One region of the Enterobacter sp. UNJFSC 003 genome, then DNA from elsewhere that is predicted to be linked to it. Evidence: predicted binding sites of a transcription regulator. Region 1 holds the regulator's gene; each other region holds the start of a gene.
What was found. Region 1 encodes CRP, which controls carbon source genes, mostly activating them, when cyclic AMP is high. Its sites were predicted from a motif close to ATGTGANNNNNNTCACAT; they were not measured.
Positions count from the first base shown of each region.

Region 2: deoC (deoxyribose-phosphate aldolase) is a predicted target of CRP. The motif match lies at 1,324-1,341, and genes of this name have one in related genera.
Region 3: serC (3-phosphoserine/phosphohydroxythreonine transaminase) is a predicted target of CRP. The motif match lies at 1,706-1,723, and genes of this name have one in related genera.
Region 4: V5P19_RS05470 (enolase C-terminal domain-like protein) is a predicted target of CRP. The motif match lies at 1,191-1,208, and genes of this name have one in related genera.

Region 1 is NZ_JBAKHK010000008.1:163,136-166,272, forward strand. Features, by position in the region: gene V5P19_RS17790 (YccS/YhfK family putative transporter) at 1-844, opposite strand, end outside; gene crp (cAMP-activated global transcriptional regulator CRP) at 902-1,534, opposite strand; gene V5P19_RS17800 (OsmC family protein) at 1,845-2,249, shown strand; gene V5P19_RS17805 (phosphoribulokinase) at 2,315-3,137, opposite strand, start outside.
Region 2 is NZ_JBAKHK010000004.1:150,801-153,937, reverse strand. Features, by position in the region: gene deoA (thymidine phosphorylase) at 1-358, opposite strand, end outside; gene deoC (deoxyribose-phosphate aldolase) at 414-1,193, opposite strand; gene V5P19_RS12800 (YjjI family glycine radical enzyme) at 1,456-2,991, shown strand; gene V5P19_RS12795 (YjjW family glycine radical enzyme activase) at 2,966-3,137, shown strand, end outside.
Region 3 is NZ_JBAKHK010000002.1:636,260-639,396, forward strand. Features, by position in the region: gene aroA (3-phosphoshikimate 1-carboxyvinyltransferase) at 1-447, opposite strand, end outside; gene serC (3-phosphoserine/phosphohydroxythreonine transaminase) at 518-1,606, opposite strand; gene V5P19_RS09190 (DUF421 domain-containing protein) at 1,769-2,461, opposite strand; gene ycaO (30S ribosomal protein S12 methylthiotransferase accessory factor YcaO) at 2,589-3,137, shown strand, end outside.
Region 4 is NZ_JBAKHK010000001.1:1,174,574-1,177,710, forward strand. Features, by position in the region: gene V5P19_RS05465 (PTS transporter subunit EIIC) at 1-1,108, opposite strand, end outside; gene V5P19_RS05470 (enolase C-terminal domain-like protein) at 1,387-2,586, shown strand; gene V5P19_RS05475 (GntR family transcriptional regulator) at 2,574-3,137, opposite strand, start outside.

The sequences.
Region 1 (3,137 bases):
CATCCGCCAGCACGCGCAGGCGCGCCGACACGGTTTGCGCATTCCAGCGGATCACCGCTTCGGCGTGGCTTTGCTCGACCAGCTTTTGCACCTCCTGCGGATGATGCAGGCTAACGGAGATATGCTCCTGCAGATCCAGACCCACCTGGAAGGTGCGCAGTAGCCGTTTGTAATCATGATTCCGGTTGGCGGCGAGCATGTGCAGCTGCTGATAGCACTGGCTGATCAGATCGACCACTTTTTGCTGACGCGCGAGCAGCGGCGGTAGCGATTTTTCCGGGTCGGTATGCTGGGTGAGCAGGGTATATTTAGCGTCGCAATAGTCCGCAAGCTGCACGTAGAGCAGGCTCAGGGATTCGCGCAGCGGCTGCTCCCGCCACATCCAGAACCAGAACCAGTTAAACAGCCCGTACCACAGCGTGCCAAGGGCGTAGATCAGCAGCGGTTCCCATACCGGCATATTCCCAGCAAGGCTCAGCGTGAAGATGGCGGCAATGAGCGAGGCGGGAAGCAGGCGGGCATGCAGCGAGCTGATTTCGGCAGTCACGCCGAGGGTCATCGCCAGCACGGTTAATATCAGAGGGAGAGGAATGTCCCGGGCAAGCAACAGCTGCACGGCGAGGCTACATCCTGCAAACAGGCTGCCACCAATAATCAGGCGTTTGAAAAAGCGCTTATGCGGCGTGTCCAGACCGGCGATGTTGCAGCAGGCGGGCACGAGGGAAAACAGCAGACCCTGTTGCAGGTGTCCGAGGAGCAGACCTACGGCCACAGGAAGGCACAACACCAGCGTTTGTCGCAGTGCGTAGTTAACTTCCGGGTGATAAATCAGCCTGCGCCACATGGGGAATAGAGACAAAAACGGCGTGTCACCTTGCGATGACACGCCGTTTTACCGGAATTAACGGGTCCCGTAGACCACGATAGTTTTACCGTGGGCAGAGATCAGGTTCTGGTCTTCCAGCATTTTCAGGATACGACCCACTGTTTCACGGGAGCAACCGACGATCTGACCGATTTCCTGACGGGTAATTTTAATTTGCATGCCGTCCGGGTGGGTCATGGCGTCTGGCTGTTTCGCCAGGTTTAACAGTGTCTGCGCGATGCGACCGGTAACGTCCAGGAAGGCAAGGTTACCCACTTTCTCTGACGTGACCTGCAGACGGCGTGCCATCTGCGAAGAAAGACGCATCAGGATGTCAGGGTTAACCTGAATCAGCTGACGGAATTTCTTATAAGAAATTTCAGCGACTTCACATGCAGTTTTTGCACGAACCCAGGCGCTACGTTCCTGGCCCTCTTCAAACAGGCCCAGTTCACCGATGAAGTCGCCCTGGTTCAGATAAGAAAGGATCATCTCTTTCCCTTCTTCATCTTTGATCAGCACTGCCACCGAGCCTTTAACGATGTAATACAACGTTTCCGCTTTTTCACCCTGGTGAATCAGCGTGCTCTTCGATGGGTACTTATGAATGTGGCAATGAGACAAGAACCATTCGAGAGTCGGGTCTGTTTGCGGTTTGCCAAGCACCATGCGCGGTTATCCTCTGTTATAAGCTGTCACCAGAGCCATAAGATGCATCCGGACTCTGGGGTTGCAATCGAATTCTTACCCATACCCTGGGAAGTCGGCTGTCGTAACGTTTCGCAGCCAGTAAAGTTTGATGTCCTCTGCATACATGTGTAACGTCAATGTATTACTGTAGCATCCAGAGTGTTTTAGCATAGCTTTTGCCGCGTGTCTCCTGGTGTCTCGCTTCAGCATGATGCAGGTCGCCTTCCGTTGCGAGAATTGTAACGCACGCGTAATCTGTCACCAAAAATGCAACGTCGGAGTTATGTATATGCAAGCGCGTGTGAAATGGGTTGAAGGTTTAACGTTCCTGGGCGAGTCCGCTTCAGGACACCAGATTTTGATGGATGGTAACTCCGGTGACAAAGCGCCAAGCCCTATGGAAATGGTGCTGATGGCGGCGGGGGGATGCAGCGCGATCGACGTCGTTTCGATCCTGCAAAAAGGTCGTCATGATGTGACCGATTGCGAAGTTAAGCTCACGTCAGAACGTCGCGAAGAGGCGCCACGCCTGTTCACCCACATTAACCTGCACTTTATCGTTACCGGTAAAGAACTGAAGGATGCGGCGGTATCACGCGCGGTCGATCTGTCCGCGGAGAAGTACTGTTCGGTGGCGTTAATGCTGGAGAAAGCGGTGAACATTACGCATTCGTATGAAGTGATCGAGGCCTAATGAAGGGGCATCGTGCGTTCTGATGCCCCCACCCTAACCCTCTCCGTGTGGGAGAGGGAATAGGATCACGCGATCTGCTTACCTTCCATCAACCGCTGTACCAGCGGCGTCATGATTAATTCCATCGCCAGCACCATTTTTCCGCCCGGCACCACCAACGTATTCATGTGCGAAATAAACGAGCCCTGCAGCATCGCCAGCAGCCACGGGTAATCGATCCCTTCGAGATTGCGGAAATGAATCACCACAAAGCTCTCATCCAGAGAGGGTATCGTTTTGGCGGCGAACGGGTTGGAGGTGTCCACCGTGGGGACGCGCTGGAAGTTGATATGGGTGCGGGAGAACTGCGGCGTCAGGAAGTTAATGTAGTCTTCCATTGAGCGGACGACCGAATCCATCACCGCCTCGCGCGAGTGACCGCGTTCGCTGATGTCACGGGTCAGCTTCTGGATCCACTCAAGGTTAACAATCGGCACCACGCCCACCAGCAGATCCACATATTGCGCCACGTCGTGCTGAGGGGTCACCACGCCGCCGTGCAGCCCTTCGTAAAACAGCACGTCGGTGGGTTCCGGCAGCGGCTGCCAGGGCGTAAAGGTGCCGGGTACCTGGTTCCAGGGCACGGCTTCATCGTAAGTGTGCAAATACTTGCGGGATTGACCCTTGCCGCTCTGGCCGTATTCACGAAACGTTTGTTCCAGCAGGCCGAAGTCATTGGCTTCCGGGCCAAAGTAGCTGATGTGTTTACCCAGATCGCGTGCCTTACGGATGGCCATGTCCATTTCAGGGCGCGTGTAGCGATGAAAGCTGTCGCCCTCAACCTCTGCCGCCCGGAGATTCAGCTGGGCGAAAATCTTGCGAAAGGCGAGGCTGGTGGTGGTGGTTCCC
Region 2 (3,137 bases), on a different contig from region 1:
TGTGCCCCAGGCCGCGCCCGGAGATCATGGGAACGTAACCGCCGCAGGCCGCCACCATCGGGCCAAGCATCAGAGAGGTAACATCGCCCACGCCGCCGGTGGAATGTTTGTCCACAATCGGGCCGTTAAGGTTGAGGCTCTTCCAGTCCAGAACAGTTCCTGAATCTCGCATCGCCATGGTCAGCGACACGCGCTCAGGCATCGACATATCGTGGAAGAAAATGGTCATCGCCAGAGCGGCAATCTGCCCTTCTGAAACGGTATTATCACGAATGCCATTGATAAAGAAGCGGATCTCTTCGTCGCTTAATGCATGACCATCACGTTTTTTACGAATAATTTCTTGTGCGAGAAACACGGTAACCTCCCGAAAATAGGCCGGGATCGCGACGCGTCACCCGGCAATGTAAACCTTAGTAGCTGCTTGCGCTCTTACCGTCACCATGACCCAGCGCTTTCAGCAGGCTTGCCAGCAGGCTGGATGCGCCGAAGCGGTAGTGACGGGAATCCGCCCAGTCAGCGCCGAACAGTTCGTCGGCAATCGCCAGGAACTGCTGCGCGTCTTCAGCAGTACGTACGCCGCCCGCAGGTTTGAAACCAACCGTTTTGGACACGCCCATATCGCGGATCACTTCCATCATAATGCGCGCGCTTTCCGGGGTAGCGTTCACCGGCACTTTACCGGTAGAGGTTTTGATGAAATCTGCGCCAGCTTTGATAGCGATTTCAGACGCTTTACGAATAAGCGCTTCTTCTTTCAGCTCACCGGTTTCAATGATCACTTTCAGCAGCACGTTTGCCGCAGCACAGGCGTCTTTACAGGCTTTTACCAGGTCAAAACCCACCTGCTCATTGCCGGCGATCAGCGCGCGGTACGGGAATACCACGTCAACTTCGTCTGCACCGTAAGCAATTGCCGCGCGGGTTTCTGCCAGCGCAATGTCAATATCGTCGTTGCCGTGCGGGAAGTTAGTCACGGTTGCAATACGCACGTCTGGCGTGCCCTGCGCGTTCAGCGTCTTACGCGCAATCGGGATGAAACGCGGATAGATACAGATGGCTGCAGTGTTACCCACTGGCGTTTTGGCCTGATGGCAGAGCGCGATGACTTTCTCATTGGTGTCGTCATCGTTCAGGGTGGTCAGGTCCATCAGTTTCAACGCGCGCAGGCTGCTTGCAGTTAAATCGGTCATAACATTCTCCAACGGCAGTGCCGTATCAATTTTACCTTGCGGGTCTGTGAGTATTCTAACATTCACCCGCATCCACACTTCGACATTCATCACAGTTAATGAAAACTTCGTACAAATTTGCATTACTGTAATGAGATCAACTTCAAATTTTATCCTGCTCATTGCTGACGAAAGCAGCAATAACCCCTGTCGGATCAAAAGCCCTGACCGGACGTCTTCCTACAATCTGTTCATCATCCGCTGAACTGTAAAGGAAGAGAAAATGTCCGACGCCCTGCAACAACGTTGCCAGCAGATTGTGACAAGCCCGGTATTGACCCCCGAGCAAAAACGTCATTTTCTGGCGCTGGAGGCGGAAAATAATCTGCCCTACCCGACGCTTGCTTCGCCAGCCCGCGCCGCACTGGACGAGGGATTTATCTGTGACATGTTTGAAGGCCATGCGCCCTACAAACCTCGTTATGTTTTGCCGGATTACGCCAAATTTCTCGCGAACGGCTCAGAATGGCTAGAGCTAGAAGGCGCGAACGATCTTGATGATGCGCTCTCACTGTTAACCATCCTCTATCACCATGTTCCATCCGTCACATCCATGCCGGTGTATCTCGGCCAACTAGATGCGTTGCTGCAACCATATGTTAGAATTCTAACACAAGAAGAGATCGATATTCGAATAAAACGTTTCTGGCGTTATCTCGACCGAACGCTGCCAGACGCTTTTATGCATGCCAACATTGGTCCGAACGATACGCCTGTGACGCGTGCCATTCTGCGCGCAGATGCAGAGCTGAAGCAGGTTGCACCGAATCTGACCTTTATTTACGATCCGGACATCACGCCAGATGATTTGCTGCTTGAGGTTGCAAAAAATATTTGTGAATGCAGCAAACCGCATATTTCTAACGGACCGCTGAATGATAAAATTTTCACAAAAAGCCGCTATGGCGTGGTGAGCTGTTACAACGCTCTGCCGCTTGCTGGCGGTGGCAGCACCCTGGTTCGGCTTAACCTGAAGGCCATTGCCGAACACAGTATTTCCCTTGAAGACTTCTTCACCCGCGCGTTGCCCCACTATTGCCAGCAGCAGATGGAAATCATCAACGCGCGCTGCGATTTTTTGTATGAACGCTCTGGCTTCTTTGAGAATAGCTTCCTGGTGAAAGAGGGTCTGATTGATGCCGATCGTTTCGTGCCCATGTTTGGCATGTATGGTCTGGCAGAAGCGGTCAATACGCTCTGCGAAAAGGAAGGTATCGATGGTCGCTACGGTAAGGACAAACGAGCCAACGCGCTAGGCTATCGCATCAGCGAACAGCTCGCGGCGTTTGTTGAAAACACGCCGGTAAAACACGGCTGGAAGCATCGCGCGCTGCTGCACGCCCAGTCGGGAATCAGTTCTGATATCGGGACGACGCCGGGCGCGCGTCTGCCCTACGGCGACGAGCCGGATCCGATAAGCCACCTGCTAGCCGTGGCCCCTCACCACAAACACTATTCTTCCGGGATAAGCGACATATTGACGCTGGATGAAACGGTAAAACGCAATCCGCAGGCGGTGGTTCAGCTTTGCCTGGGCGCATTCAACGCGGGTATGCGTGAATTTACTGCCAACGTCGCGGGGAACGATCTGGTGCGCGTCACCGGCTACATGGTGCGCCTGTCGGATCTGGAAAAATACCGCGAAAACGGTTCACGCACTCATACCACATGGCTCGGCGAGGAGGCCGCGCGCAATACCCGTATTCTTGAACGTCAGCCGCGCGTGATAAGCCATGAACAGCAGATGCGCTTTAGTTAGTCAGATGATCCCCTTCTCCTGCGTGGACGGGCCGGGCAGCCGCCTGGCGCTGTTCCTGCAGGGATGTAATCTGCGCTGTAAAACCTGTCACAACCCGTGGACAATCGGGCGTTGCAACGACTGCGGTGATTGCGTGCCCCACTGCC
Region 3 (3,137 bases), on a different contig from region 1:
CGGATAATTTTCCTGCTCCAGATACTCAATCTGCGCGCCACCCTGACGAAGGGCATCCACCAGATGACCAATTGGGCGCTCTTTCATGCGCGGCTCGCCGGTCAGGATAATGTTATTACTGCCCAGACACAGGGCTGCCGCCAGAGGGCGCATTGCTGTACCGGCATTACCCAGGAACAGCTCAAGCTCTTCAGCTGCGTGTAGCGCGCCGCCGTTACCGGTGACTTCGCAACGGGTACGATCGTCAGACAACGTGTAATGAACTCCCAACGCTTTCAGCGCATTGAGCATATGGCGCACATCATCGCTGTCCAGCAGGTTAGTGAGGACGGTGGTGCCATTTGCCAGAGCGGCCAGCAGCAGAGCGCGGTTCGAGACACTTTTTGACCCAGGCAGATTAATGGTGCCATCTACCCGCGCAATAGGTTGTAACGTCAGGGATTCCATGAAACGTAAACTCTCAACTCAACATAATAAAAACCCCGCAGCAGCGCTACGGGGGTGAAAGACTGCACAATTAGCCGTGACGACGTTCAAAGTCAATCATGAAATCGGTCAGTGCTTTAACGCCTTCCAGCGGCATGGCGTTGTAAATGGACGCGCGCATACCGCCTACAACGCGGTGCCCTTTCAGCGCGTGCAGGCCTGCAGCAAATGACTCTTCCAGGAACACTTTATCAAGATTACTATCCGCCAGTTGGAACGGGACGTTCATGCGGGAACGGTTGGTTTGCGCTACGTCATTGCGATAGAAATCACTCTTATCAATCACACCGTACAGCAGTTCAGCTTTTTGCTGATTGATCTTGTCCATTTGCGCCACACCGCCTTTTTGCTTCAGCCATTTGAAGACAAGGCCGGAGAGATACCAGGCAAAGGTAGGAGGCGTGTTAAACATGGAGTCGTTATCGTTCAGCACGGTATAATCAAGAATCGACGGGCAGGATTTATGCGCTTTACCCAGCAGGTCTTCGCGCACAATGACGATAGTCAGGCCGGCAGGGCCGATGTTTTTCTGTGCGCCAGCATAAATAACACCGTAACGGCTGACATCCAGCGGCGTGGAAAGAATGGTGGAGGAGAGATCCGCGGTCACTACCACGTTCTCACCAAAGTTTGGCTCTTCGTGAATCGCGATGCCATCAATCGTTTCATTTGGGCAGTAGTGCAGGTACGCAGCGTCGCGTGAAAGCTGCCACTCGCTCATCGGCTTAACGGCGCGCAGACCGTGAACAGTCACTTTTGCGTCGATAACGTTCGGCGTACAGTATTTGTGCGCTTCTTTGATCGCGCTGGCAGCCCAGTAACCTGCATCAACGTAGTCTGCTGTGGTTTTGTCGCCCAGGATGTTCAGCGGGATACCGGCAAATTGACCGCGCCCGCCGCCATGGCAGAACAATACTTTGTAGTTCGAGGGAATGTTCAGCAGATCGCGAAAATCCTTTTCTGCCTCTTCCGCCACCTGAATAAACTCTTTACCACGGTGGCTGATTTCCATCACCGACGTACCCAGACCGTTCCAGTCACACAGATCCTGCTGAGCCTGCTTGAGTACATCCGCCGGTAACATTGCCGGACCTGAACTGAAATTAAAGACTTGAGCCATTTCCCCTCACCACGCTAAAAGCCATAAGTTATAACTGTGGATATCGGTTTTATCATTCAGTGACACGCGCCGCAATGTCTAAAACTTATGACCGGCGAAATGTGTCCGTCGTCACACAATACAATCGACCACCTTGCTGTCACAAAACCGACAAAATGGCTGTCAGGTTATACGTTTTGCCCGGCTAACCTTTGTCCACTCTGGATTTGTACAGCGGGGGCATAATTGATGAGCGCCTGCCTGCATCGCAACCACATGGCTGCATTTTATACAGGCATACTCCTCGGTTTCGGGTACGGTGGTATATCGGTCGATCAGCATATCCGGCAAAATACACAGCCCAGCCTTTACCTCCTCGTCGGGATAGTAGTAGACGCTGATTTGCCCGTTGGTTTCCATTATCGCCAGCCGTACCTGTCCAAGCTGTTCAACGCTGTTAAGGCGTAGCTCCATAAAAAACTCAAACTCCGTCATATTGGCGCTTCGCACGTTCTCCCAGGCCAACTGCCCCTCTTCCACAATCACCACCGGTTTCCCTTCCAGGAGATCTTCCAGCTTTTCGCTTTTCGACATGAGCCACATTACCAGCCGGTACAGCAAAGCCAATGAAACGAAAACAATAAAGACTGGCACCATCGGGACATCGTCATAAAAGGCGACATCCCCCGCGGCGGACCCTAAGGTCAGAATGATCAGCACTTCAAAAAGCGACATTTGCCGCACACCGCGACGCCCGGTAATTTTGAGAAAGAGAAAGACCAGTACGAAGGTATACAGGCTACGCAGCGCTACTTCGCCTAAAAATTCAGGAGGGACTTTATCAAACGCCATCCGCTGGAGATCGAATGCTTTCATTTTTCTATGCCTTAACAGTGAGTTACTGACAGTAAGCATAGCTCAGCCTTTTATTTTCGCCGGAGATAGCACCTGTCACGCAAAACCCGTATCATTGCGCGCTTTACGTACGATAAAAGTGAACGCCATGACTCAAACGTTTATCCCCGGCAAAGACGCCGCTCTGGAAGATTCCATCGCTCGCTTCCAGCAGAAACTGACCGACCTGGGCTTTAATATCGAAGAAGCCTCCTGGCTGAATCCGGTGCCACACGTCTGGTCCGTGCATATTCGCGACAAAGAGTGCGCTCTGTGTTTTACCAACGGTAAAGGCGCGACGAAAAAAGCGGCACTGGCCTCTGCTCTGGGGGAATATTTTGAACGTCTGTCGACCAACTATTTCTTCGCCGACTTCTGGTTGGGTGAAACCATCGCGAACGGCCCCTTCGTTCATTATCCCAATGAAAAGTGGTTCCCGCTGACTGAAGACGACGAGCTGCCGGAAGGGATCCTGGATCCGCGCCTGCGCGCGTTCTACGATCCTGAAAACGAACTGACCGCCAGCATGCTGATCGATCTGCAGTCCGGTAATGAGGATCGCGGTATCTGTGCCCTGCCGTTCACTCGTCAGTCTGATGAGCAGACCGTTTTTATCCCGATGAACATCGTCGGTAACCTGTACGTGTCTAACGGCATG
Region 4 (3,137 bases), on a different contig from region 1:
GCAGTGCGGATATTGCGGCTGATAGCGTTACGGTTTTCTCCTGACGGTCTTTGCTCAAGCGCCAGATAGCAAACGTCGCGCCTGCAATCGCCATGTTCGCCATAAACATCATTGGCATCAACATGTCATAGCCGCGATCGCTAAAGTTTTGCAGCGCGATGGGTGTCATCGCGTGGTGCATACCGGTCAGAATGGCCACCGGGCGGATTGCGCCCACCACTAATCCTGCAAAACTTGCAGATATGCTGAATAACCCTTCAATAAACAGCGCCAGCCCTTTGCCCAGCCAAATGCCGATGGGACCAATAACGACCAGCGCGGCGAGCGCGCCGATAAACAGCGTTAGCGTTGGGGTAAATACGGTCTTCAGCACGTCGGGCATAATGCTATCAACCCAACGATGGATATAGCTCAGGGCCAGGATCGAGAAAATGACCGGGATTACGCTGGCGGAATAGTTAAAGACCGATACCGGGATAGCATTGAGCAGCCAGAGCGCGCTGGCCGCGCCTTCCTGGTGGGTCGCCAGGGCTTTGGCCGCCTCAATCAGCGAAGGGTACATAAGACACGCCGCGATGGCGGCGGCGAGATACTCGTTGGTTTTAAAGATTTTTGCGGCCGAAACGGCCAGGAAAAACGGCAGGAAATAAAATACGCCGCTGGCGATAAGATCGATGATCATCACCGTGTCGCTTTTGGCTGAGACCACTTTCAGCGCGATTAACCCCGCCAGTAACCCTTTGATCATCCCGGCACCCGCAATCGCCGGAACAATGGGGCCAAATACGCCGGACACCGTATCCATAAACAACGAAATCAGGCTCTTACGTCCTTTCGTTGGCGCATTATCTGAGGGGGCGTTATCGTCGAGTACGCTAAGCATTTGCTCGTACCAGGTGTTCACCTTTGGCCCGATAATGACCTGAAACTGGTCGCTCTGAAGCTGTGCGCCCAGTACGCCCGGCAGCTTTTTGATCTCCGTTTGATCCACTTTATCATCATCAATTAAATCGAAGCGTAACCGCGTCATGCAATGCCAGACTTTATTGATATTCCCCTGACCGCCTACCAAACGAATAATATTATTGATGGCTTCTTGCGTCCCCATAACGTCTCCTGCCGGATGTTGTTGTCGTTTTAATGTTGCCCTGAAGGATAATTAAAGCCAGGAAACAAAACAAACCAATAAAATTTGATGTCGCTCACAAACAAGCTCTGTTTGGCAATGTAATACAATGACATCGTTAAATTGGTCTGGTTTTTGTTTGTCTTTAACGGAATTAGCAGACCAAAATAAATACGAAAAAAAAGAGTTTACCCAACATCATTTTTAGGGTGATGATAATTGCCATCGCCTATTCCCGCAGCGCAGCCGAGGAGTTATTTGTGACGCCTGTGATCATCAAAAATATCGAATGTTTTATTACTCGCCCGGACAGACATAATCTGGTGACGGTGCGCGTTACGACGGAGCAGGGCGTGACCGGTCACGGCTGTGCCACCTTCCAGCAGCGGCCGCTGGCGGTCAAAACGCTGGTCGAGGACTATTTAACGCCGCTGCTGACGGGCCGCGATGCCAACAACATCGAAGACCTGTGGCAAATGATGAACGTTAACGCCTACTGGCGTAACGGCCCGATAATGAATAACGCGATTTCGGGCGTCGATATGGCGCTGTGGGATATCAAAAGCCAGCTTGCCGGGATGCCGCTGTATCAGCTGTTTGGTGGGAAGTCGCGTGATGCGATCCCGGCCTACAGCCACGCCAGCGGCGAGACGCTGGTTCAGCTGTTTGCCTCCGTGGATGCGCTCATTGCGCAGGGCTATCGTCATATTCGCTGTCAGCTCGGCTTCTACGGCGGCACGCCGTCCGATCTTCACGCGCCGGAAAACCCAACGCCAGGGGCATGGTTCGATCAGCAAGAATATATGCGCAATACCGTCGAGATGTTCCGCGCGCTGCGCGAGAAATATGGCTGGAAGCTGCATATTTTACATGACGTTCATGAACGCTTATTCCCGCAGCAGGCGGCGCAGCTGGCGAAACAGCTTGAGCCTTACCAGCCTTATTTTATTGAAGATATCTTGCCGCCGCAGCAAAGCGCCTGGCTGGAGCAGGTTCGCCAGCAAAGCTGCGTGCCCCTGGCTATGGGTGAGCTGTTTAATAATCCTGCCGAATGGCACGACCTCATCGTCAACCGCCGTATCGACTTTATCCGCTGCCATGTATCGCAAATTGGGGGGATAACCCCGGCGCTCAAGCTGGCGCATCTGTGCCAGGCATTCGGTGTGCGTCTGGCCTGGCATGGACCTGGTGATATGACGCCAATTGGCGTGGCGGTGAATACGCATCTAAATATTCACCTGCATAACGCGGCTATTCAGGAATTCATTCCGCGTTCAGCGCTGACGGACCGGATTTTTCCGGGCGCGCCAGAGGTCAAAGAGGGCTTTGTTTATCCACCGGTGCAGGCCGGGATCGGCGTGGGCTTCAATGAAGAGATAGCGCGGGCGCATCCGGTGGTGTATCGCCCACATGAATGGACGCAAAGCCGCCTGCCGGACGGCACCCTTCATACTCCCTGAGCCTGACGTCGGGTAAGGGTGTCGCGGTTGTAGGGAATCACGTAGGTGCAGCTGTAATTGATATCAATAATATCGCTCACTTCAAATACCTGGCCACCCTCAAGAATACCGCGATTCGTAATATGCATTGCCGGGCTGCCTTTCTTGCAGCCCAGCAATGCAGCCTGCTCTCGGCTCACGCTCACGGCGCGGTAGGTGGTCAGCATATGGGAAATCGTCAGACCTTTGCCCAGAACATACTGCTGAATGGACCGTTCAATAGCCTGCTGATTAAGGTCAGGAAAATCCTCCGCCGGCATGCTGGAAATTTCCAGCTGTACGGGAACGTCATCGACGTAGCGTAGCCGACAGAAATGCCAGATAAAACGCTCTTCATCGATGCCAAAAATTTGCTGCGCCGCCCGGTCAGGGCGTTTTTTATGCAGGCTAATCATCCGGTAGCGGATCTGATCGAACCGTTTTTCGGTGATGGAGTTATACACCAGTGGATTATTGCGCGCCTGCTCGTTGATCCAGGTTCCTGACCCTTGCACTATTCGCACGACACCAAT